3 regions of the Streptomyces sp. NPDC046887 genome follow, and region 1 is predicted to be linked to each of the others. Evidence: predicted binding sites of a transcription regulator. Region 1 holds the regulator's gene; each other region holds the start of a gene.
The links. The regulator HrcA, encoded in region 1, represses chaperone genes, less so after heat shock. The targets are predictions, from matches to a motif close to TTNGCACTCNGNNNNNCNGAGTGCNAA.

Region 1 (7,587 bases):
CCGCCCCGGATGGCCGAGCCGCCGTGCCCGGGGCCGGTGGCCGTGCCCTGGCCCGCCCCGGGCGACCTGCGGGCCGACGCAGGCGACGGCACCGCGCTCGCCTACCGGCTGGTGGTCGGCGGCCACGGCCTGGGGACGCTGCTGATCGGCCGGCGCGGGGTCTCCCGTATCCCGGACGCGGTCGGCTCCCTGGTGGAGGACTTCGCCCGCCGGGTCGCCCTCGCCATCGGCGCCGCCCGCCGCTACGCCCGGCAGGTCACCATCAGCCGGGTCCTCCAACGCGGGCTGCTGCCCAGCCAGGTCGCCCAGATCCCCGGGGTGCGCAGCTGCGTGGTGTACGAGCCGAGCGACGACGGGCTGGCGGGCGGCGACTTCTACGACGTGTTCCAGGCCGGGCCCGGGGCGCGCCGCTGGTGCTTCATGCTCGGCGACGTCCAGGGCAGCGGCCCGGAGGCGGCCGTGGTCACCGGACTGGCCCGCCCCTGGCTGCGGCTGCTGGCCCGCGAGGACCACGCCGACCATGAGGTGGGCCATGTGCTGGACCGGCTGAACCGCCTGCTGCTGGACGACGCCACCGAGGCGGCGGAGACGGCGGCCTCGGTGGTGGCCGAGGTCGCCGCCGACCCGCTGGCCGCGGAGGCCGCCGCACAGGAGGAGGCCCCCGGGGCGACCGCGGTGGAACCCCGGCCGCTGCCCCGCTTCCTGTCCCTGCTCTACGGGGAGCTGGTGCCGCTCGCCCCGGAGGACGGCGGCGGCGCCCGCTGCACCCTGGCCTGCGCGGGCCATCCGCTGCCGCTGCTGCTGCATCCCGACGGCACGGTGAGCGCGGCCGCCGTCCCGCAGGTGCTGCTGGGGGTGGTGGACGACGTCGGCTACGAGAGCCAGACCTTCCACCTCGCCCCCGGGGACACCCTGCTCTGCGTCACCGACGGGGTCACCGAGCGGCGGTCCCGGGGTGGCCGGATGTTCGACGACGGGGACGGGCTGGCCGCCGCGCTCGCGGGCTGCGCCGGGCTGCCCGCCCGGGAGATCGCCGACCGGATCAGACGGGCGGTGCACGGCTTCGGCGAGGCCCCGGTCAGCGACGACCTCGCCCTGCTGGTCCTCCAGGCGGAGCCCGCCCCGGGACCGACCACGAGGACCACCGGAACGGGGACGGTGGGGACGGGGAGGGCAGTGACGGGGGCTGCCCCCACGGAGACGGCGGCCACGGGAACGGTGGCGACGGGGACGGCGGCCGGGGGAACGGCGGCCACGGGGACGGGGTGACGGCGCCCGCCCCGGGCCCGGGGCGCCCCGCCACCCCGGCCGGCGACGGTCACCCGCCCCGGTGACGGACAATGGACCCCATGCCTTCCGTACTGCCCGACGGCGAACCCGTGCCCGAGGACGGCGCCCTGCCCGCGTCCGCCCTGGTCGGCGCGGGGGAGCGGCCGCTGGGGTTCTATCTGCATGTGCCGTACTGCGCGACCCGCTGCGGCTACTGCGACTTCAACACCTACACCGCCACCGAGCTGCGCTCCTCCGGCGGGGTGCTCGCCTCCCGCGACAACTACGCCGGGACGCTGGCCGATGAGGTGCGCCTGGCCCGCAAGGTGCTGGGCGACGATCCCCGCCCGGTGCGCACCGTCTTCGTCGGGGGCGGTACACCGACCCTGCTGGCCGCCGCCGACCTGGTGCGGATGCTGGCCGCCGTACGGGAGGAGTTCGGGCTCGCCGAGGACGCCGAGGTGACCACCGAGGCCAACCCGGAGTCCGTCGACCCGGCGTATCTGGCCGAGCTGCGCGCGGGCGGCTTCAACCGGATCTCGTTCGGGATGCAGAGCGCCCGGCAGCATGTGCTGAAGGTGCTGGACCGCACCCACACCCCGGGCCGCCCCGAGGCCTGTGTGGCGGAGGCCCGCGCGGCCGGGTTCGACCACGTCAACCTGGACCTGATCTACGGGACGCCGGGGGAGAGTGACGACGACTGGCGGGCCTCCCTGGACGCGGCCCTCGGCGCCGGGCCCGACCACATCTCGGCGTACGCGCTGATCGTGGAGGAGGGCACCGGGCTGGCCCGGCGTATCCGGCGCGGCGAGGTCCCGATGACCGACGACGATGTGCACGCCGACCGCTACCTCATCGCCGACGAGATGATGTCCGCCGCCGGGTTCGACTGGTACGAGGTGTCCAACTGGGCCACCACCGAGGCCGGGCGCTGCCTGCACAACGAGCTCTACTGGCGGGGCGCCGACTGGTGGGGCGCCGGACCGGGCGCGCACAGCCACGTCGGCGGGGTGCGCTGGTGGAATGTGAAGCACCCCGGGGCGTACGCCGGCGCGCTGGCCGCCGGGCGCTCCCCGGGCGCCGGGCGGGAGCTGCTCTCCGAGGAGGACCGGCGGGTCGAGCGGATCCTGCTGGAGCTGCGGCTGCGCGAGGGCTGCCCGCTGGAGCTGCTGAAGCCGGCCGGGCGGGCCGCCGCCGAGCGGGCGGTGGCGGACGGCCTGCTGGAGCCGGAGGCGTACGCCGGGCGCGGCCGGGCCGTCCTCACCCTGCGCGGACGGCTGCTCGCCGACGCGGTGGTACGCGACCTGGTGGACTGAGCCACCGCACGTCAGGGCTGGGCGGGCCCGCCGACCGTCACATGGTCGATCAAGTGCTCCACCGCGCCCAGCAGCGAGGGCTCCAGGTCCTTGTAGGAGCGGACCTTGGAGAGGATGTGCTGCCAGGCGGCGCCGGTGTTCTCCGGCCAGCCCAGCGCCCGGCACACCCCGGTCTTCCAGTCCTGGCCGCGCGGCACGGTCGGCCAGGCCGGGATGCCCACCGAGGCGGGCTTCACCGCCTCCCAGACGTCGATGTAGGGGTGGCCCACGATCAGGGTGTGGGCGTCCGACACCTCGGCGGCGATCCGGGACTCCTTGGAGCCGGGGACGAGATGGTCCACCAGCACCCCCAGCCGGGCGTCCGGCCCGGGCCCGAACTCGGCGACGATGGCCGGCAGGTCGTCCACGCCCTCCAGGTACTCCACCACCACGCCCTCGATCCGCAGGTCGTCGCCCCAGACGCGCTCGACCAGTTCGGCGTCGTGCCGCCCCTCCACGTAGATCCGCCCGGCCCGCGCCACCCGGGCCCGCGCACCCGGCACGGCGAGCGAACCGGAGGCCGTACGGGAGGGCCGCACCGGACCCGCCGACGGCCGCACCAGGGTCACCGGGCGGCCCTCAAGGAGGAAGCCGCGCGGCTCCAGCGGGAACACCCGGCGCTTGCCGAAGCGGTCCTCCAGGGTCACCGTGCCCGCCTCGCAGCCGATCACCGCCCCGCAGAACCCGGTGGCCACCTCCTCCACCACCAGATCGGGCTCGGCCGCCACCTCGGGCACCGGCGCCGAACGCTTCCACGGGGGCGTGAGATCAGAGTCGTAAGCGCGCATGCGCCAGACGCTACGACATGGTCACGCCGTCATTGGTCTTCGGCGGCGCCGAAGCGGCGGGCCAGGGCGTCCCGTTGGGCCCGGACGAACGCCGCGTCCACCACCGCGCCGTGCCCCGGCACGTACAGCGCCTCCTCGCCGCCCAGCGCCAGCAGCCGGTCCAGCGCGGCCGGCCAGCGCCCCGGCACCGCGTCCGGGCCGGCCTGCGGCTCGCCGGACTCCTCGACCAGGTCCCCGCAGAACACCACCTCGCGGGAGCCGGCCGGCGCGCCCGGTGGCGGGGGCACCAGCAGCACCAGGTCATGGGCGGTGTGCCCGGGGCCCACATTGGCCAGCAGCACCTGCCGCCCGCCCAGGTCGAGCGTCCACTCGCCGGAGACGAGGTGCCGGGGTGCGGCCGGCACGTCCACCGCCTCGGCCGCCTCCTCCTCGGGTACGCCATGCCGGACCGCGTCCCGACGCAGCGCGTCCCGCTCCCGGCTGCTCGCCAGCAGCGCGTCCAGGCCGACCGCCCCGAACACCTCCGCCCCGGCGAACGCGGACGCGCCGAGGACATGGTCGAAATGGGGGTGGCTCAGTGCGAGATGCGTCACGCGCCGCCCGCCGAGCAGCATCTCCGCCTCGGCCCGCAGCCGCGCGCCCTCCCGCAGGGTGGCGCCCGCGTCGAACAGCAGGGCGGCGTCCGTACCGGCCACCAGCCCCGCGGTGGCGTCCCAGCCGGGCAGCCGGCACCGGCCGGTGCCCGCGCCGAGCCGCTCCCAGCCCACCGCCGCCCAGTCGATGCCCGATCCGTCGCATGTGGGGGTGTCCATACCCGAGACGCTAACGGCCGGAGACGCCGGCGGCCGACCGGCGCCCGACCGACGGCCGGACCGGCGCCCGTGCCGTGACCGGCGCCCGTGCGCCGTCGGCGCCGCGACGGCGGTACCGGGCCGTGAGGGTCCCGTGCGCCACCCGCCCCCGGCCCCATCGCCGCGACGGCGGCACGCCGTGCGATCCGGCACGGTAGCCTGGTCGGCCGCCCTTGCCGGTGGCGCACCCCCGCCCCGTACACTGGCCGGGACATCACTGGCACTCGGGCATGGCGAGTGCCAAGCAGGGAACAGAGCCACAGGCCCGCCGCCGTGCGGGGAGGCCCCCGCGAGCGACGCGCGGGGCGAGGACCCATCAGCTGGAGGTGTGCGCGGATGCTCAGCGAACGCAGACTCGAAGTGCTGCGCGCCATCGTCCAGGACTACGTCGGCACCGAGGAGCCCGTCGGCTCCAAGGCGCTCACCGAGCGGCACGCGCTCGGCGTCTCCCCGGCGACCGTGCGCAACGACATGGCCGTGCTGGAGGAGGAGGGCTATATCGCCCAGCCGCACACCAGCGCCGGCCGCATCCCCACCGACAAGGGCTACCGGCTCTTCGTCGACAAGCTCGCCGGGGTCAAGCCGCTGTCCTCGCCGGAGCGCCGCGCCATCCAGAACTTCATGGCCGGCGCGGTGGATTTGGACGACGTGGTCGGGCGTACCGTCCGGCTGCTCGCCCAGCTGACCCGGCAGGTCGCGGTGGTGCAGTACCCCTCGCTGACCCGCTCGACGGTGCGGCATGTGGAGCTGCTGTCGCTGGCCCCGGCCCGGTTGATGCTGGTGCTGATCACCGACACCGGCCGGGTCGAGCAGCGGATGGTCGACTGCCCGGCGCCGTTCGGCGAGGCCTCCCTCGCCGATCTGCGGGCCCGGCTCAACAGCCGCGTCGTGGGCCGCCGGTTCGCCGACGTCCCGCAGCTGGTGCAGGACCTGCCGGAGTCCTTCGAGACGGAGGACCGCGGCACGGTCTCCACGGTGCTCGCCACCCTGCTGGAGACCCTGGTGGAGGAGACCGAGGAGCGGCTGATGATCGGCGGCACCGCCAATCTCACCCGCTTCGGCCATGACTTCCCCGTGATGATCCGGCCGGTGCTGGAGGCGCTGGAGGAGCAGGTCGTGCTCCTCAAGCTGCTCGGCGAGGCCAAGGACTCGGCCATGACCGTGCGCATCGGGCATGAGAACGCCCACGAGGGGCTGAACTCCACGTCCGTCGTCGCGGTCGGCTACGGTTCGGGCGACGAGGCAGTCGCCAAACTCGGCGTGGTCGGACCGACCCGCATGGACTACCCCGGAACGATGGGAGCGGTACGCGCAGTGGCACGTTACGTCGGACAGATCCTGGCGGAGTCGTAAGTGGCCACGGACTACTACGCCGTACTCGGCGTGCGCCGCGACGCCTCCCAGGACGAGATCAAGAAGGCGTTCCGGAGGCTCGCCCGCGAGCTGCACCCGGACGTCAATCCCGATCCGAAGACGCAGGAGCGCTTCAAGGAGATCAACGCCGCCTACGAGGTGCTGTCGGACCCGCAGAAGAAGCAGGTCTACGACCTCGGCGGCGACCCGCTCTCCAGCGCCGGCGGCGGTGGCGCGGGCGGCTTCGGGGCCGGTGGCTTCGGCAACTTCAGCGACATCATGGACGCCTTCTTCGGTACGGCGTCCCAGCGCGGCCCGCGTTCGCGCACCCGGCGCGGCCAGGACGCCATGATCCGGCTGGAGATCGAGCTCGACGAGGCGGCCTTCGGCACGACGAAGGACCTCCAGGTCGACACCGCCGTGGTGTGCACCACCTGCTCCGGCGAGGGCGCCGCCCCCGGCACCTCGGCGCAGACCTGTGACATGTGCCGCGGTCGCGGTGAGGTCTCCCAGGTCACCCGGTCCTTCCTGGGCCAGGTCATGACCTCCCGCCCCTGCCCGCAGTGCCAGGGCTTCGGCACCGTGGTGCCCACCCCCTGCCCGGAGTGCGCGGGCGACGGCCGGGTCCGCTCCCGCCGCACGCTCACGGTGAAGATCCCCGCCGGTGTGGACAACGGCACCCGCATCCAGCTGGCCGGCGAGGGCGAGGTCGGCCCCGGCGGCGGCCCGGCCGGCGACCTGTACGTGGAGATCCACGAGCTTCCGCACCCCATGTTCCAGCGGCGCGGCGACGACCTGCACTGCACGGTCACCATCCCGATGACGGCCGGCGCGCTGGGCACCAAGGTGCCGCTGGAGACGCTGGATGGGGTCGAGGAGATCGACATCCGGCCCGGTACGCAGTCGGGGCAGTCCGTCCCGCTGCACGGCCGGGGCATCACCCACCTGCGCGGCGGCGGTCGGGGCGATCTGATCGTCCATGTCGAGGTGCAGACCCCGACCAAGCTCGACCCCGAGCAGGAGCGGCTGCTGCGGGAGCTGTCCAAGCTGCGCGGCGAGGAGCGGCCCACCGGCCAGTTCCAGCCCGGCCAGCAGGGCCTGTTCTCCCGGCTGAAGGACGCCTTCAACGGCCGCTGAGGGGACGCCGCGGTACGAGGTGAGGGGCGGCGGGTCCGGGAACGGGCGGCCGCCCCTCACCACGTACCTCGTCACCTGAACCGGGCCTTCGGGCCGGTCGGCGGGCGTGGCACGATGCACACATGTCCACCGCACTGACCGATCTCTTCCTCCACCCGATCGTGCAGGCCCCCATGGCCGGCGGCGCCTCCCGTCCCGAGCTGGCCGCCGCCGTGAGCGAGGCGGGCGGCCTCGGCTTCCTGGCCGCCGGCTACAAGACCGCCGACGGCATGTACCAGGAGATCAGCCGGCTGCGCACGCTCACCGCGCGGCCCTTCGGCGTCAACCTGTTCATGCCGCAGCCGGGCCACGCCGACCCCGCCGCCGTCGAGGTGTACCGCAACCAGATCGCCGGGGAGTCCGCCTTCTACGAGACGGCGCTCGGCGACCCGGACTCCGGCCGTGACGACGGCTATGACGCCAAGCTCGCCGTCCTGCTGGACGAACCGGTCCCGGTGGTGTCCTTCACCTTCGGCTGCCCCTCCGCCGAGACCCTGGCCGCGCTCGCCGCCGCCGGCACCCGCACCCTCGTCACCGTCACCTCCGTCGAGGAGGCCCAGGCCGCCCGGCGGGCCGGCGCCGACGCGCTGTGCGCCCAGGGCGTGGAGGCCGGCGGCCACCAGGGCACTCACCGGGACGACCCGGAGAACGACGGCGCCGGCACCGGACTGCTCACCCTGGTCTCCCTGATCGCCGAGGCCGTGCCGCTGCCGATCATCGCCGCCGGCGGGCTGATGCGGGGCGGGCAGATCGCCGCCGTCCTCGCCGCGGGCGCCCAGGCCGCGCAGCTCGGCA
Region 2 (7,587 bases), on a different contig from region 1:
CGTTCAGCGCCGAGCAGACCCACAGCGCCCCCGCGTCCGGGCCGATCGCGGAGAGCCCCGACACCAGCCCGCCACCGCCCCGCCGGGCTTCGAGGGTGCCGTCGTCCCGGGGAACGTAGCTGACCGGACCGCGGTTGGAGGCGACGAGAATCTGGGCTGCCATGGTCACGAACCTAGCCCGTACCGGAAACGCTCAAACGTGCGGCGATCGTGTGGTCGGGCGGTGGTCGATCGCTGGTGGCGGCGTGTTTCGGCCACGGTCACCGGCCGTTCCCGTACGCGGGTCCTCAGATCCCGTACGCGGGTCCTCAGATCCCGTACGCGGGCGCTCAGGCCACCCGGCGCCGGCCCGCGTACTCCTCGACCTCGATCATCGGCGGCCGCTCCTGCACGTCCACCTGGTACGTCCGCGCCTCGAAGCCGCGCTCGCCCCGCTCGAACTGGGTCAGCCGGGGCCGTACCAGATGGGCCCGGGAGAGCCGTACCTGCGCCGTACGGTAGATGGCCGCCGCCATCCGCCCCAGCGCCCGCTCGTCCTGGTGCCGGTGCTTGCGCACCCCCACGTCCACCTGCGCCAGCGCGTCCAGCCCCACCGTGTGCAGCGCGTCCACCAGCAGCCCGAGCTCCACCCCGTACCCGACCGGGAACGGCAGCCGCTCCAGCAGTGAGCGCCGGGCCGCGTACTCCCCGCCCAGCGGCTGCACGAATCCGGCCAGCAAGGGCCAGTGCAGGTTGAGCAGCGGCCGGGCCACCAGCTCCGTCACCCGCCCGCCCCGCCCGGGCGCGTCCGCCAGCGGCCGGTCGTACACCGCCTTGACGAAGTCCACGTCCGGCTCGGTCAGCAGCGGCCCCACGATCCCCGACACGAAGTCCGCCGAGAAGTCCCGCAGATCCGCGTCCACGAAGCAGACCACGTCCCCGCCGGTGGCCAGCAGCGACCGCCACAGCACCTCGCCCTTGCCCGGCACCGCGGGTATCCGGGGCAGCACCGCGTCCCGCGCCACCACCCGCGCGCCCGCCGCCGCGGCCACCTCGGCCGTACGGTCGGTGGAACCGGAGTCCAGCACCACCAGCTCGTCCACCAGCGCGGCCCCCGGGGCCATCAGCTCGCGCCGGATCACCGAGACGATCTCCCCGACCGTGGCCTCCTCGTCCAGCGCCGGCAGCACCACGCTCACGCTCGTCCCGCGCTTGGCGTCCAGCAGCCGGTCGAGCGAACGGTCGGCCGCGGACCAGGACCGCCGGGCCAGCCAGCGCTCCACCTCTTCCAGCACGTGATCTCCATCTCGCGTATCGGACGACCATCTCGGCCCCCCGAGGGGTTCGGTTACAGTCTTGAACAACGCGTACCGGCCCCGCATGTCGGGGTCGCGCACCGCGCCGGACGGCGGGTCTCCACGACCGGTCCACAACCGCATACCGCTCATCCAGAGGGGCAGAGGGACACGGCCCGTTGAAGCCCCGGCAACCCTCCAGCCGGCACTCGCACACCGCACCGCGAGGCCCCGGCTCGGGAAGGTGCCAATTCCGTCTCACGGCGAAACGCGCCGTGGGGAAGATGAGGAGAAAGGGCCTCGCCACTCATGGCTGCACAGACCGTCGCCACCACGGGCAACGACACCACCACCGACGCCTCCGTCGATCTCGGTCCCGCCGCCGCCCTCTCCTGTCGCGAATGCGGCGAGCGGTTCGCGCTCGGCCCGATCTTCGCCTGCGAGCTGTGCTTCGGCCCCCTGGAGATCGCCTACGACCTGCCCACCGGCGACCCCGAGGCGCTGCGCAAGCGCATCGAGGCCGGACCCACCAGCATCTGGCGGTACGCCCCGCTGCTGCCGGTCCCCGCCGACGTCGCCGAGCGCCCCAACCTGGCCCCGGGCTGGACCAAGCTCGTCCAGGCCGACAACCTCGCCCGGGAGCTGGGCGTCGAGCCGGGCAGGCTGTTCGTCAAGGACGACTCCGGCAACCCCACCCACTCCTTCAAGGACCGGGTCGTCGCCCAGGCCCTGGAGGCCGCCCGCGCCTTCGGTTTCACCACCCTGTCCTGCTCCTCCACCGGCAACCTGGCCGGCGCCGTGGGCGCCGCCGCCGCCCGTGCCGGCTTCCGCTCCTGCGTGTTCATCCCGCACGACCTGGAGCAGGGCAAGGTCGTCATGGCCGCCGTCTACGGGGGCGAACTGGTCGGCATCGAGGGGAACTACGACGACGTCAACCGCTTCTGCTCGGAGCTCATCGGCGACCCGCTCGGCGAGGGCTGGGGCTTCGTCAACGTCAACCTCCGCCCGTACTACGCCGAGGGCTCCAAGACCCTGGCGTACGAGATCTGCGAGCAGCTCGGCTGGAAACTGCCGGACCAGATCGTGGTCCCGATCGCCTCCGGCTCCCAGCTCACCAAGATCGACAAGGGGCTGCAGGAGCTGATCAAGCTCGGCCTGGTCGAGGACAGGCCGTACAAGATCTTCGGCGCCCAGGCCGAGGGCTGCTCCCCGGTCTCCACCGCCTTCAAGGCCGGCCACGACGTGGTCCGCCCGCAGAAGCCGAAGACCATCGCCAAGTCGCTCGCCATCGGCAACCCGGCCGACGGGCCGTACGTTCTGGACATCGCCCGCCGCACCGGCGGCGCCGTGGAGGACGTGAACGACGAGCAGGTGGTCGAGGCCATCAAGCTCCTCGCCCGCACCGAGGGCATCTTCGCCGAGACGGCCGGCGGCGTCACCGTCGGTGTGACGAAGAAGCTCATCGAGGCCGGTGTCCTGGACCCCTCCCTCACCACCGTGGTGCTCAACACCGGCGACGGGCTGAAGACCCTGGACGCGGTCGCCCCCACTACCGGGCCCACCGCCACCATCCGCCCGAGCCTGGACGCCTTCCGCGCGGCCGGCCTGGCCACCGAAGACCACTGACCGAGCCTTCGCTGCACGCCTGTTCATGACCTGTTCGTGAGAGGAACCGCCCCCATGAGCGTCAACGTCCGCATCCCCACCATCCTGCGCACCTACACCGGCGGCCAGGCCGAGGTCACCGCCGAGGGCGCCACCCTCTCCGAGGTCATCGAGTCCCTGGAGAAGGCCCACCCGGGCATCGCCGCCCGCGTCCTGGACGACCAGGGCAAGCTGCGCCGCTTCGTCAACGTGTACGTCAACGACGACGACGTCCGCTTCGAGAACGGCCTCGCCACGGCGACCCCGGAAGGCGCCGGCGTCTCGATCATCCCCGCCGTCGCCGGCGGCTGACGCCACCTTCGGCGGCCGTCGGCCATCGGTTATCGGCCACCGGAATGGTCCGTACCATTTCCGCCCCCTCCGTGCCTTTTGACGGAGGGGGCAATCTCGCATGGTTGAGCGCGGTAGAGTCGGGGTACCCCGCGCCGCCGCACGGGAGCGCCGCCCTCAGGGCCGGCTCCGCGGCGACAAGATGCGGGCAATGTGCGGCCGCGAGATGCCCTTGATGTGAAGGTTTGTCCGGCCCGAGTTGCCCCGGATTCGGTGTGTTGAGCCCGCCGTTTCCGATGACGCGCGCCGGGAATTCTCGTCCGATTGACCTGTTGCAGACGGCAGTTGGGCAGATACATTCAGCGGCGGTCGACGCGTTCCGGCGCACGCCCTCGGCCCCCGCGCCGCCCGGCGGGGGGCACCTGTCAGGGGGCGAGGTCTGACCCGGGTCCGCGAAGTGCGGTCCTGTGCAAGGGCCAGTAATAGGGGAGTTAGGCATGGCTCAGGGCACCGTCAAGTGGTTCAACGCGGAGAAGGGCTACGGCTTCATCGCGGTCGACGGTGGTGCGGATGTATTCGTCCACTACAGCGCGATCCAGATGGACGGTTACCGCACCCTTGAAGAAGGTCAGCGGGTCGAGTTCGAGATCTCGCAGGGCCAGAAGGGTCCGCAGGCGGACATGGTCAAGCTCGCCGCCGGCTGAGCCGCGCGTCCGACCTTGGACTGAAGGCGCTTGGACTCAAGCGCGCCGAGGGGTTCGTATCCGAGGAGGGATACGGGCCCCTCGTCGTGTTCCGGCCCCGGCCCCGGCCGCTTCCGGCCCTTCCTCGTGTTTCCCGCCATGGTGGCCCCCCCGCGCGGGGAGCGGGACCCTGAGTCGCTTGCACTCACAGGGGTCGAGTGCTAATCATTGGCGTTAGCACTCTACGAGTGAGAGTGACAACCAAGGACCGGGTCGGTGAGGCCCGCTGGCCCGTGGGGCAAGGAACCACAGGGTCGCGAGCCGTCCGTCGCGGGCGCCAGCCAGGTCCGGCTTTGCTTCCACCCCGTCCGGGAGGACCACTTCACATGGCCAAGATCATCGCGTTCGACGAGGAGGCACGGCGCGGCCTTGAGCGCGGGATGAACCAGCTCGCCGACGCCGTCAAGGTGACCCTCGGCCCCAAGGGTCGCAACGTCGTCCTGGAGAAGAAGTGGGGCGCGCCCACGATCACCAACGATGGTGTGTCCATCGCCAAGGAGATCGAGCTGGAGGACCCCTACGAGAAGATCGGCGCCGAGCTGGTCAAGGAGGTCGCCAAGAAGACGGACGACGTCGCCGGTGACGGTACGACCACCGCGACCGTCCTCGCCCAGGCGCTCGTCCGCGAGGGTCTGCGCAACGTCGCCGCCGGCGCCAACCCGATGGCTCTGAAGCGCGGCATCGAGAAGGCCGTCGAGGCCGTCTCCGGTGCGCTGCTGGAGCAGGCGAAGGATGTCGAGACCAAGGAGCAGATCGCTTCCACGGCCTCCATCTCCGCCGCCGACACCCAGATCGGCGAGCTGATCGCCGAGGCCATGGACAAGGTCGGCAAGGAAGGCGTCATCACCGTCGAGGAGTCCCAGACCTTCGGTCTGGAGCTGGAGCTCACCGAGGGTATGCGCTTCGACAAGGGCTACATCTCGGCGTACTTCGCCACCGACATGGAGCGTATGGAGGCGTCCCTGGACGACCCGTACATCCTGATCGTCAACTCCAAGGTCGGCAACGTGAAGGACCTCCTTCCGCTGCTGGAGAAGGTCATGCAGTCGGGCAAGCCGCTGCTGATCATCGCCGAGGACGTCGAGGGTGAGGCCCTGTCGACCCTGGTGGTCAACAAGATCCGCGGCACCTTCAAGTCCGTCGCCGTCAAGGCCCCGGGCTTCGGCGACCGCCGCAAGGCCATGCTGAACGACATCGCCATCCTCACCGGTGGCACGGTCATCTCCGAGGAGGTCGGCCTCAAGCTGGAGAACGCCGGCCTGGACCTGCTGGGCCGCGCCCGCAAGGTCGTCATCACCAAGGACGAGACCACGATCGTGGACGGCGCCGGCGACAGCGACCAGGTCGCGGGCCGCGTCAACCAGATCCGTGCCGAGATCGAGAACTCCGACTCGGACTACGACCGCGAGAAGCTCCAGGAGCGTCTGGCGAAGCTGGCCGGCGGCGTGGCCGTCATCAAGGCCGGTGCCGCCACCGAGGTCGAGCTCAAGGAGCGCAAGCACCGCATCGAGGACGCGGTGCGCAACGCCAAGGCCGCCGTCGAGGAGGGCATCGTCGCCGGTGGTGGCGTGGCCCTGCTCCAGGCGTCCAGCGTCTTTGACAAGCTGGAGCTGGACGGCGACGAGGCGACCGGCGCCAACGCCGTGAAGCTCGCCCTGGAGGCCCCGCTCAAGCAGATCGCCGTCAACGGCGGCCTTGAGGGCGGCGTCATCGTGGAGAAGGTCCGCAACCTCCCCGTCGGCCACGGCCTCAACGCCGCGACCGGTGAGTACGTGGACATGATCGCCGAGGGCATCCTCGACCCGGCCAAGGTGACCCGTTCCGCTCTGCAGAACGCGGCCTCCATCGCGGCCCTGTTCCTCACCACCGAGGCCGTCATCGCCGACAAGCCGGAGAAGGCCCCCGCGGGCGCCCCGGGCGGCATGCCGGGCGGTGACATGGACTTCTGATCGGCCTCCTCGGGCGCCCTTCCCTCCGAAGGGCCCCGGCCGATCACCGTCCGTCCCCGAGGGCGGCACCCCTGACTCCCGTAACCGGGAGCGGGGTGCCGCCCTCGGGCGTTCCCGGCACCGCCGGCCCCCAACCCCCGTCCGGGAGTACCGGGCCAATCGTGTGAACCCGGCCCGGGGCGCCCGGGCGGCGGCGTGCCGTATGGCGCCCCCCGGCGGCTTCCCTCTATAGCTGGGGCGGTCCCGCGCGGCCCAGCACGAGCTGGTGTCCACCCACCGCCGACCGTCCGACCGGAGGGGAAGACCTTGGACGCACCACGATCCACCGTGATGTCCCGTACGGCGAACGTGCGCCGTATCGACGCGCTGTTCCAGACCATGGAGACCGACTTCCTGCTGCGCGAGCAGTTCATCACCGGTCCCTCCCAGGTCCTGGCCGAGTACCTGGACGGCCCCTCCGTCTCGCGCGAGCAGGCGGCCCTCACCGACCGGCTCATCTACGCGGTCTTCGCCAACCAGGGGCTGCTCCAGTGGTTCCAGGAGTATGTGCACCGGAACACGGACCCGGTGCCCAGCGGGACGCGGTTCCTCTCCGACTTCTGCGAGGCGACCGTCAGCCATGGCGGCCGGGACGTGGTGGCGGTCCTGCTGGAAGGGTGCCTGGCCCAGACCGCGATCAGCGGGCTGGGCGACGAGCTGCTGGACTACTTCGCCAACCTCCACATCGCCCAGACGCAGCTCAGCGGCGACGGCGCGGCGGCGGCCGGGGATCCCGAGGAGCTCGGCATGAAGGCCAAGGCCGACTCCACCCCGTTCGTCACCAACATCACCTGGTCCACGTACACCCACCTCCAGGCGGTCGACGAGCGGGCGTTCAGCGCGGACTTCGTGCCCCCGTACGCCGCGGTGACCCTCAACGGCCTGGCCCGCTACGCGGTGGAGCTCCGGGCGTACGACGCCTTCCGGATCGGCTGAGCCGCGTGGGCGCGCCGTGGAACGCCGGCTCGGCGGTCGCCCGCGCGAGGGCGGCCGCCGCCGCCGGCCGTACGGAGCAGGAGGCCCGCCGCCTCTCCGGCGCCGAAGGCCCCGCTCCCCGGCGCGAATTGGCCCTCCTGCTGGCCGTCTCGGGCCGCTGGGACGAGGTACCGCCGCTGCTCAGTGAGCAGGTACGCACGGGTGCCGATGACCTGGCCTGGGTGGCGGACGTGATCAACACGGCCCTGGAGCGCGGGGACTTCCGGTTCGCCGAGGGGTGGGCCTCGCTGCTGGCCCGGCTGCGCTGGGGCGCCTCCTCCGATCCGGCCGACCGCGCCGCCCTTCCGCTGAGCGTTCCCAAGCTGCGGCACGACATCGACCAGCTGCGCCACCTCCGGCACCTCGGCGTGCTGGGCGCGGAGTACGGCCCGGTCGCCGACGCCTACCAGGCCGTGTACGAACGCCTGCTGGCCGAGGGCCCCGAGACCCGCGAGCCCCTGGACTCCGAGGCCAACCGGCACCTCGCGGCCACCTACAACCGCCTGCTGCACGTCCGCGACACCCCGCGCGTCGCGCGTGCCCTGTCCGGCCGCTGGGACCCCGTGGCCGTGGAGGAGCGGTACCTGGCCGACGAGCCCGGCGTGGTGTACGTGGACGACTTCCTCACCGAGGAGGCGCTGGACGGGCTGTACCGGTTCTGCCTGGAGTCCA
Region 3 (7,587 bases), on a different contig from region 1:
GCCGCCGCCGTCGACGATCACGGTGTCGTCCTTGGTGACGGTGACGCGGCGGGCGGTGCCGAGCACCTCCAGGCCGGCCTGGTCGAGCTTGAGGCCGACCTCCTCGGCGATGACGGTGGCGCCGGTGAGGGCGGCCATGTCGCCGAGCATCGCCTTGCGGCGGTCGCCGAAGCCGGGGGCCTTGACCGCGACCGCGTTGAAGGTGCCGCGGATCTTGTTGACGACCAGGGTCGACAGGGCCTCGCCCTCGACGTCCTCGGCGATGATCAGCAGCGGCTTGGAGCCACCGGCCTGGATGACCTTCTCCAGCAGCGGCAGCAGGTCCTGGATGGCGCCGATCTTGCCCTGGTGGATCAGGATGTACGGGTCGTCGAGGACGGCCTCCATACGCTCCTGGTCGGTCACCATGTACGGGGAGAGGTAGCCCTTGTCGAAGGCCATGCCCTCGGTGAAGTCCAGCTCCAGGCCGAAGGTGTTGGACTCCTCGACGGTGATGACACCGTCCTTGCCGACCTTGTCCATCGCCTCGGCGATGAGCTCGCCGACCTGGCTGTCCTGGGCGGAGAGCGCGGCGACGGCGGCGATGTCGCTCTTGTCGTCGATCGGGCGGGCGGTGGCGAGGAGCTCCTCGGACACGGCCTTGACCGCGGCGTCGATGCCCTTCTTCAGGGCGGCCGGGGAGGCGCCGGCGGCGACGTTGCGCAGGCCCTCGCGGACGAGCGCCTGGGCGAGCACGGTGGCGGTGGTGGTGCCGTCACCCGCGATGTCGTTGGTCTTGGTCGCCACCTCCTTCACCAGCTGGGCGCCGAGGTTCTCGTACGGGTCCTCGACCTCTACCTCGCGGGCGATGGTGACGCCGTCGTTGGTGATGGTCGGGGCGCCGAACTTCTTGTCGATGACGACGTTGCGGCCGCGGGGGCCGATGGTCACCTTGACCGTGTCGGCGAGCTTGTTGACGCCGCGCTCAAGGGCGCGACGGGCGTCCTCGTCGAACTTCAGGATCTTCGCCATGGGAGCGTTCCAAGTCCTCTCGATTGCGATCGTCGGGCGCGCTCGGGCGCGCCGCCATCGCCGGTGAAAAAGAACCGCGCCCCTCGCGCCCGGCGTTGTCGGCGGGGTGCCAGGGGCGCAGCTCGTCAAGCGTTCAAGCTTTCAGCGGTCGTGCTCCGCGGCCGGGCCGCGGTGCTGCCGCTGAGGTGACTTACTTCTCGACGATCGCGAGGACGTCGCGAGCCGAGAGGACGAGGTACTCCTCGCCGCTGTACTTCACCTCGGTGCCGCCGTACTTGCTGTACAGCACGATGTCGCCGGTCTTGACGTCGAGCGGCAGGCGCTCGCCGTTCTCGAAGCGGCCCGGGCCCACGGCCAGGACGACGCCCTCCTGGGGCTTCTCCTTGGCGGTGTCCGGAATGACCAGGCCAGAGGCGGTGGTCTGCTCGGCGTCGAGCGGCTGGACCACGATGCGGTCCTCAAGCGGCTTGATGGCAACCTTGGAGCTGGTGGTCGTCACGATCCGACCTCCCCCTTCGGAGATCTCACGGGGTCAACTGTCTGAGGTGGCGACCAGGTCGATCCGTCGTCGCGGGTGCCGGACCTGCCCGTCGCTGTGTTGGCACTCTCCAGTGGGGAGTGCCAGACCAGAGACTATGACCGTGATTAGCACTCGGTCAAGCGGAGTGCCAGGCGAGCGCCGCCGCGTCGGGATCAGGACCCCTGACTGGGGTCGCTGTCGGCGAGCCAGCCCTTGGCCGCCGCGGCGCCGAGGGCGGCGTGCCAGGCGGTGGCCATCTTGGCGTAGCCGGCGTCATGCGGGTGGAGCTTGTCCATCAGGTCGGCCGGGGTGAGCGCGCCCATGTCGGCGAGCAGGATCCGGCGCCCGGCGGCGGCGCGCTGCTGGACGATCCGGCGGACCTCGGCGTTGTAGACGGCGATCCTGGCCCGCAGTGCGGCGGTCCGCGCGGGGACCAGGGTGGCCACCACCAGGGTCGCGCCGGGGGCGTCGGCGTGCAGCTGGTCGACCAGCGCCGCGAGGTGGGCGGGGGCGGTGGCCGGGTTGCCGCGGTTCATGTCGTTGGTGCCGGCGTGCAGCAGGATCACGTCCGGGTGCCGCACCGGCACCGAGGCGGCGGCGTCCTGGGCGATCCGGCGGATCAGGGCGCCGGGGTGGCCCTCGTTGTCGAGGTCGGCGAAGTCCCCGGAGCGCCGGGAGCCGACGAAGTCCACCGCGAGGTCGGCGCGGAGGCTGCCGAAGAGCACGCCGCGGTAGCCGGAGCGGGTGGAGCTGCCGACACCGAAGGTGATGGAGTCGCCCAGCGGCATGATCTGCAGCGGCCGCCGCCGCTCCAGGCCCGCTCCACTGAGGCTGCCGGTGGCGCCGCCCGCCCGGCCGTCGGCCTGCTCGTGCCGGTCCCGGCCCTGGTGCCCGCCGGGCCGGGCGTCGCCGCGGGCGGCGGAGGCGTCGGTGACCCGGCCCGGCGATACGGCGTGCGCGGGCGGCGCGGCGGGGGCGTCGGCGGTGCCGAGCACGGTGGCGGCCAGCGCGGCGGCGGCGACCCCCGCGGCGGTGAGCGCCAGCGCCCAACGGGCCGGGCGGCGCCGGCGGTCGCTCCGGTACGGGGACGGCGACGAGGACGGGGAAAGGGACGGGGCCCCGGCCGGGCCACTGGTCGGCGAAGTCCCCTGTCCGGGCACGCGTTCTGACACGGAGGTCCCCCCAAGGTGCGCTCCGGCCGGCGGTCGGTGTCCCGGCCGGCTCGACTCTCCGTCAAAAAACGTTAAGCCATCCGACGTCAGGGACTTGACCATCCATATGACGATCAGCTAACGGACATGTTCCAACCTGCCGTCAGCGCCCGTCACCGCCCGCGCGCGGGATCCCGCTCAGACGTAGTCCTCCAGCCGGGCCACGGCGTACCCCTTGGCGGTGATGACGTTCATGACCTGGCGGACCATGTCGGCCATCGAGCCCTCCCAGTCGCCCTTGCCGCGGAAGTGGCTGAGGATGATGTCGCCCGGGTGGAGGTCGCGGTCCCACTCGCGCCACTCCATGTGGTCCGCGAAGGCCTCGGACGCCCAGAGCGGCACCGCCTTGACGCCGCAGGACTGGGCGGCGCGCAGGGTGTCGCTGTCGTAGTTGCCGTAGGGCGGGCGGAACAGCGGCGGCCGCTTGCCGTACTTCTTCTCGATGACGTCCTGCATGCCGCAGATCTCCTGCTTCTGCTCCTCGTAGGAGAGCGCGGGCAGATAGCGGTGGTTGAGCGTGTGGTTGTGCAGGGCGACACCCCGCTGCTGCATCTGCTTGAAGTAGCCGTAGTCCTCCTTGACCAGGTAGTCGCTGAGGAAGGCGCTGTAGGGCAGGTTCAGCTCGGTCATCATCCGCAGCAGCTCGGGGTCCTTCTCCGAGCCGTCGTCGATCGTCAGGAAGACGATCTTCTCCTTGGTGGGGACGGTGGTGAAGACCGGCGGCAGGGACGGGTCGCCGACCTCGAAGCCCTTGCGGAAGGTGATCTCGGGCTTCTTCGCCGGGGGCGCGGGCGCGGGGAGCGGGACCTGCCGCAGCCCCCACCTGCGGGCGGCGACCACGCGGGCGGCCTGGACCTTCCGGGTCTTCTCGGCGTATGCGGCGAGGGCGCCGGCCGCACCGGCGGCCTGCTCGGGGCGGGGCTGCCCGGCGGCCCCGGGGGCGCCCGCGCCTCCGCTTTCGGCCGTCGCGCAGGCGGAGCCGAGGGCGGCGAGGGTCAGCGCGCAGAGCGCGATCCGCGCCCGGACCCCGACCCGTCCGCCAAGCTTTTGACCTTTTTGTCTTACTAGATGCATGGCGCGCATCCTGTCAACGCCCCGCCTCGTGTACGGGCGACGCCGCCGGGAGGGCCCCGGACCATGACCCGGCTGGCCCACAATGGGGCAGGTGACCGACCACTCCGCCGCTGCCGCCCCCGCGCCCCGCACCGCCCTTGACGCCTTCGACGCGCTGCTCACCGACGAGGGGCAGGCCCTCCTCGCCGAGCTGCGCGACTTCGCCCCGTCCGAGGAGCTGGCGGTCGTCTCCCGGCTGCGGCGCGAGCACCCGGCCGAGCTGGTGACGGCGGCGGTCGCGCAGGCCCGGCTGCGGCAGCGGGCGGTGGCCAAGTTCGGCGCGGCGGACGCGTACCGGATGTACTTCACGCCCGGCGGTGTCGAGCAGTCCACCCGCGCCCCGGTGGCCGCCCACCGGGCGGCGCGCTTCGCCGCGCTGGGCGTGGGCAGCGTGGCCGATCTGTGCGGCGGGATCGGCGGGGACGCGATCGCGCTGGCCCGGGCGGGCATCCGGGTGCTGGCGGTGGACCGCGACCCGCTGGCGGTCGCGGCGGCCCGCGCCAACGCCGCCGCCCTGGGCCTCGCCGACCTGGTCGAGGTGCGCCGCGCCGATGTCACGGAGGTGGACACCTCCCCCTACGACGCGGTGTTCGTGGACCCGGCGCGGCGCGGCGGCCGGGGCCGGATCTTCGACCCGGAGGCCTACTCACCGCCGCTGTCCTGGGCGGTCGGCGCGGCCCGTACCGCGCGGCACGCGGCGCTGAAGATCGCGCCCGGCATCCCGCACGAGGCGGTGCCGCCGGAGGCGGAGGCGGAGTGGGTCTCGGACGGCGGGGACGTCAAGGAGGCGGTGCTCTGGTTCGGTACGCGTCCGGGCGCCGTGACCGCGACCCTGCTGCCCGGCCCGCGCACCCTCACCGGGCGCGGGCTGCCCGACCCGGCGGTCCGCCCGCTCGGGCGCTACCTCTACGAGCCGGACGGCGCGGTGATCCGCGCGCATCTGGTGGCGGAGGCGGCCGAGGAGCTGGCCGGCGGGCTGATCGACGCCACCATCGCGTACATCACCACGGACACCGCCGCCCCGACCCCGTACGCCACCGGCTATGAGATCACCGACGAGCTGCCGTTCAGCCTCAAGCGGCTCAAGGCGCTGCTGCGGGAGCGGGAGGTGGGCACCCTGACGGTGAAGAAGCGCGGCTCGGCGGTCGAACCGGAGGAGCTGCGCCGCAAGCTGAAGCCGAAGGGGCCGAACGCGGCCACCGTCTTCCTCACCCGCGCGGCGGGCGCCCCGGTGATGTTGGTGGGCCGCCCCCTGGCCTGAACCCGCCTCGGGAGGCGTACGGGCGCCCGTCCGGCCAGGCGCCGCGCCCGGCGAGGTCGAGCACCAGGGCGGCGATGTTCCAGGCGTCGTCCTCGCCCCGGTGGTGGCGCCCCTCCAGCGGCAGCCCGGCCACCTCCAGGGCCCGGGCCATCCCGGGGCGCCGGCCCAGCCCGTATGCCTCCGTGAACACGGCCTTGGCGTTGATGTGCCGGCGCCCGAAGGGATACGGCGTGGACGTGGCCTCGCACTGGCGGGTGAACTGCTTGCGGTCGTAGTCGCCCCAGCTCGCCCAGGCCCGCTTGCCGGCCCGGTGCTCGGCGGCCAGCAGCCGGCAGGCCTCGGCGAAGTCCACCCCGCGGGCGACCTCCTGGGGGGTCAGCCCGGTCAGCTCGGTGCAGAACGCGCTCACCGCCGACCGCTTCGGCCGCACCAGGATGCGGTGCCGGGCGATCCGCTCCCGCGCGACCAGGTCCACCACGGTCAGCCCGACCTCGATGATCTCGCTCACCGCGCCGGGCGGCGGCTGACCCTCCCAGCAGGTCGCCTCGATGTCCACCACGTTCAACAGGGCCCCGGTCATGGCGGTGAGCCTAGGGACGGGCACCAGCGGGGTCACCCGGTTTTCCGCCCAGCCGCACCGCCACGCGGTAGTGCCCGGCCGCCTTCACCAGGCCGAGCAGCCCGTTGACCCAGAGGATCATCCCGGCGCCCATGGCGAAGACGACCTCCGCGAAGGTGGTGGAGCCGGGCCGGGCGGCGGCCGGTACGGCGAAGCAGAGCCAGAGCCCGGCGGCGCACTGGACGAACCCGAGCAGCAGCCAGAGCAGGCTGAGCCCGGGCGCCCGCAACCGGGGGTCGCGCACCGGGGCCGGGTCCAGCGCGGCCCACTCCAGCAGCCGCGCCCGGGCCACCCGGTCCCGCCGCACCCCCTCGACCACTCCCCACACCGCGAGGGCGAGCCCGACCAGCCCCAGCCCGGCGACGAGGATGACGACCAGCGCCGTCAGCGGGTCCACGGCCCCGTCCACGACGGACACCAGCCCCAGCCCGAAGACCCCCCACGCGCCCTGGAGCGCGGCCAGCATCAGCAGATACCTACCGAGTCGCCGTACGCCCAGCAGCCGGGCGCTCGACTCCCCGACCGCCCGCTCCCGGTCCGCCCGCCGGGCCCCCTCGTCCGGCCAGCTCCGCAGATACGGCGGGGGCGGGGGCGGCGGCAGCGGGGTGGTTCGACTCGGCATCCGCCGAGGTTAGTCGGCGCCCGGGGACTCACTCGCCACGAGGGTGGCGCGTGCCTCGTCCAGGACCCGGCCCGCCTCGGCCGCCGCCTGCCGGGCCTCGGGCTCCTCGCCCGTCGCGGCGATCTGCTCGGCCTCCCGCAACCGTGCCGCCAGCCGGGGATGGCGCTGGATCTCGACATACAGCGCCCACTGAGCGGTGAACCGGCGCAGCGGCGCCGGGTCCGCACCGAGCAGCGCCCGGTCCGCGGCCCGGTCGAGCTCACCGGTGAAGGCGGGCAGCGCGGCCGGGGCGATCCGCGCGACGGCCGCCCGCAGCGCGGCGGCGGTGGCCGGCGGCCGCGGGATCAGGGGGTGGTCCGACGAGCTGAGGGTCATGCTCCACCATCCGGTCCGGGTGTCCATGTGTCCAGGTCACCAGGCTGCCAGAGGTGGCCGCGGGCTCAGACCACCAGCCGCAGCACCGTCTCCGCGATGCCCAGCCGTACGCTCTGGCCCCAGGTCAGCTCCAGGGCGTCGGCCTCCATGCCGTCCCCGAAGACCACCAGCCGGTCCGACTCCACGGTCAGCCGCAGGCCCTGACCCCGGCCCAGTTCGCCGGCCACCCTGGTGGTGCCGGTCGCGGGTGAGGGCCAGGCCTCGCGGACGAACCACAGCAGGCGGGGGTCGCACGGGGCGGGCAGCGGGGTGGTGCTGCCGCGCTCCAGCCACAGTGAGCGGAGCCAGCCGGTGGCGCCGGTGCCGGTGCCGACCAGCAGCCCGGAGGAGGCCTGGGCCTCGCCCTGGTCCCGCTCGCCGTCGGGGCCCAGCCGGTAGCGGGCCGTCTGGTGGCCGGGCGGGCCCAGATAGATCTCGTTGAGGGCCAGCAGGCGCTGGGTGTCGTCGGCGACGGCCTCGACCATGGTCAGCTCCTCCGCCCGGCCGCCCGCGGCGCTCGCGGCACGGAGCAGGGCCGCCGCGTCGGTACGGCGGTGGCGGACCAGGACGCCCGGGTTGCGCCCGGGGTCGGTGTCGATGCCCACCACCGGCTGCCCGCCCAGGTACTTCGCGGTGTTGGCGACCAGCCCGTCCTGGCCGACCACGACCACCACGTCCTCGGGGGCGAACAGGAAGCGGTCCAGGTCCGCCCGCTCCACCCGGGTGGAGCGCCAGGTGAGCGGCACCGCCGCCGCCACCTCCCGCAGCGCCTGCTCGGTGCGGTCATGGCGGCGGGCCACCTCGTCGATCGAACGG

Region 2: a site for HrcA is predicted at 4,127-4,153, ahead of groL (chaperonin GroEL). Genes of this name have one in related genera too.
Region 3: a site for HrcA is predicted at 1,657-1,683, ahead of groES (co-chaperone GroES). Genes of this name have one in related genera too.

The regions. Positions count from the first base shown of each region.
Region 1 covers NZ_JBEYXH010000060.1:1,143-8,729, forward strand. Annotated here, with positions in the region: gene ABZ945_RS31925 (ATP-binding SpoIIE family protein phosphatase) at 1-1,269, shown strand, start outside; gene hemW (radical SAM family heme chaperone HemW) at 1,341-2,585, shown strand; gene ABZ945_RS31935 (DUF3097 domain-containing protein) at 2,597-3,412, opposite strand; gene ABZ945_RS31940 (MBL fold metallo-hydrolase) at 3,442-4,224, opposite strand; gene hrcA (heat-inducible transcriptional repressor HrcA) at 4,600-5,616, shown strand; gene dnaJ (molecular chaperone DnaJ) at 5,617-6,753, shown strand; gene ABZ945_RS31955 (nitronate monooxygenase) at 6,876-7,587, shown strand, end outside.
Region 2 covers NZ_JBEYXH010000001.1:70,943-78,529, forward strand. Annotated here, with positions in the region: gene ABZ945_RS00310 (trehalose-6-phosphate synthase) at 1-163, opposite strand, end outside; gene ABZ945_RS00315 (glucosyl-3-phosphoglycerate synthase) at 330-1,274, opposite strand; SAM riboswitch class I at 1,421-1,565, shown strand; gene thrC (threonine synthase) at 1,584-2,900, shown strand; gene ABZ945_RS00325 (ubiquitin-like small modifier protein 1) at 2,955-3,230, shown strand; gene ABZ945_RS00330 (cold-shock protein) at 3,707-3,913, shown strand; gene groL (chaperonin GroEL) at 4,279-5,901, shown strand; gene ABZ945_RS00340 (hypothetical protein) at 6,208-6,876, shown strand; gene ABZ945_RS00345 (hypothetical protein) at 6,882-7,587, shown strand, end outside.
Region 3 covers NZ_JBEYXH010000001.1:525,799-533,385, reverse strand. Annotated here, with positions in the region: gene groL (chaperonin GroEL) at 1-1,011, opposite strand, end outside; gene groES (co-chaperone GroES) at 1,202-1,510, opposite strand; gene ABZ945_RS02475 (SGNH/GDSL hydrolase family protein) at 1,705-2,703, opposite strand; gene ABZ945_RS02470 (polysaccharide deacetylase family protein) at 2,881-3,816, opposite strand; gene ABZ945_RS02465 (methyltransferase domain-containing protein) at 3,899-5,116, shown strand; gene ABZ945_RS02460 (3'-5' exonuclease) at 5,064-5,696, opposite strand; gene ABZ945_RS02455 (hypothetical protein) at 5,707-6,201, opposite strand; gene ABZ945_RS02450 (hypothetical protein) at 6,367-6,732, opposite strand; gene ABZ945_RS02445 (hypothetical protein) at 6,798-7,587, opposite strand, start outside.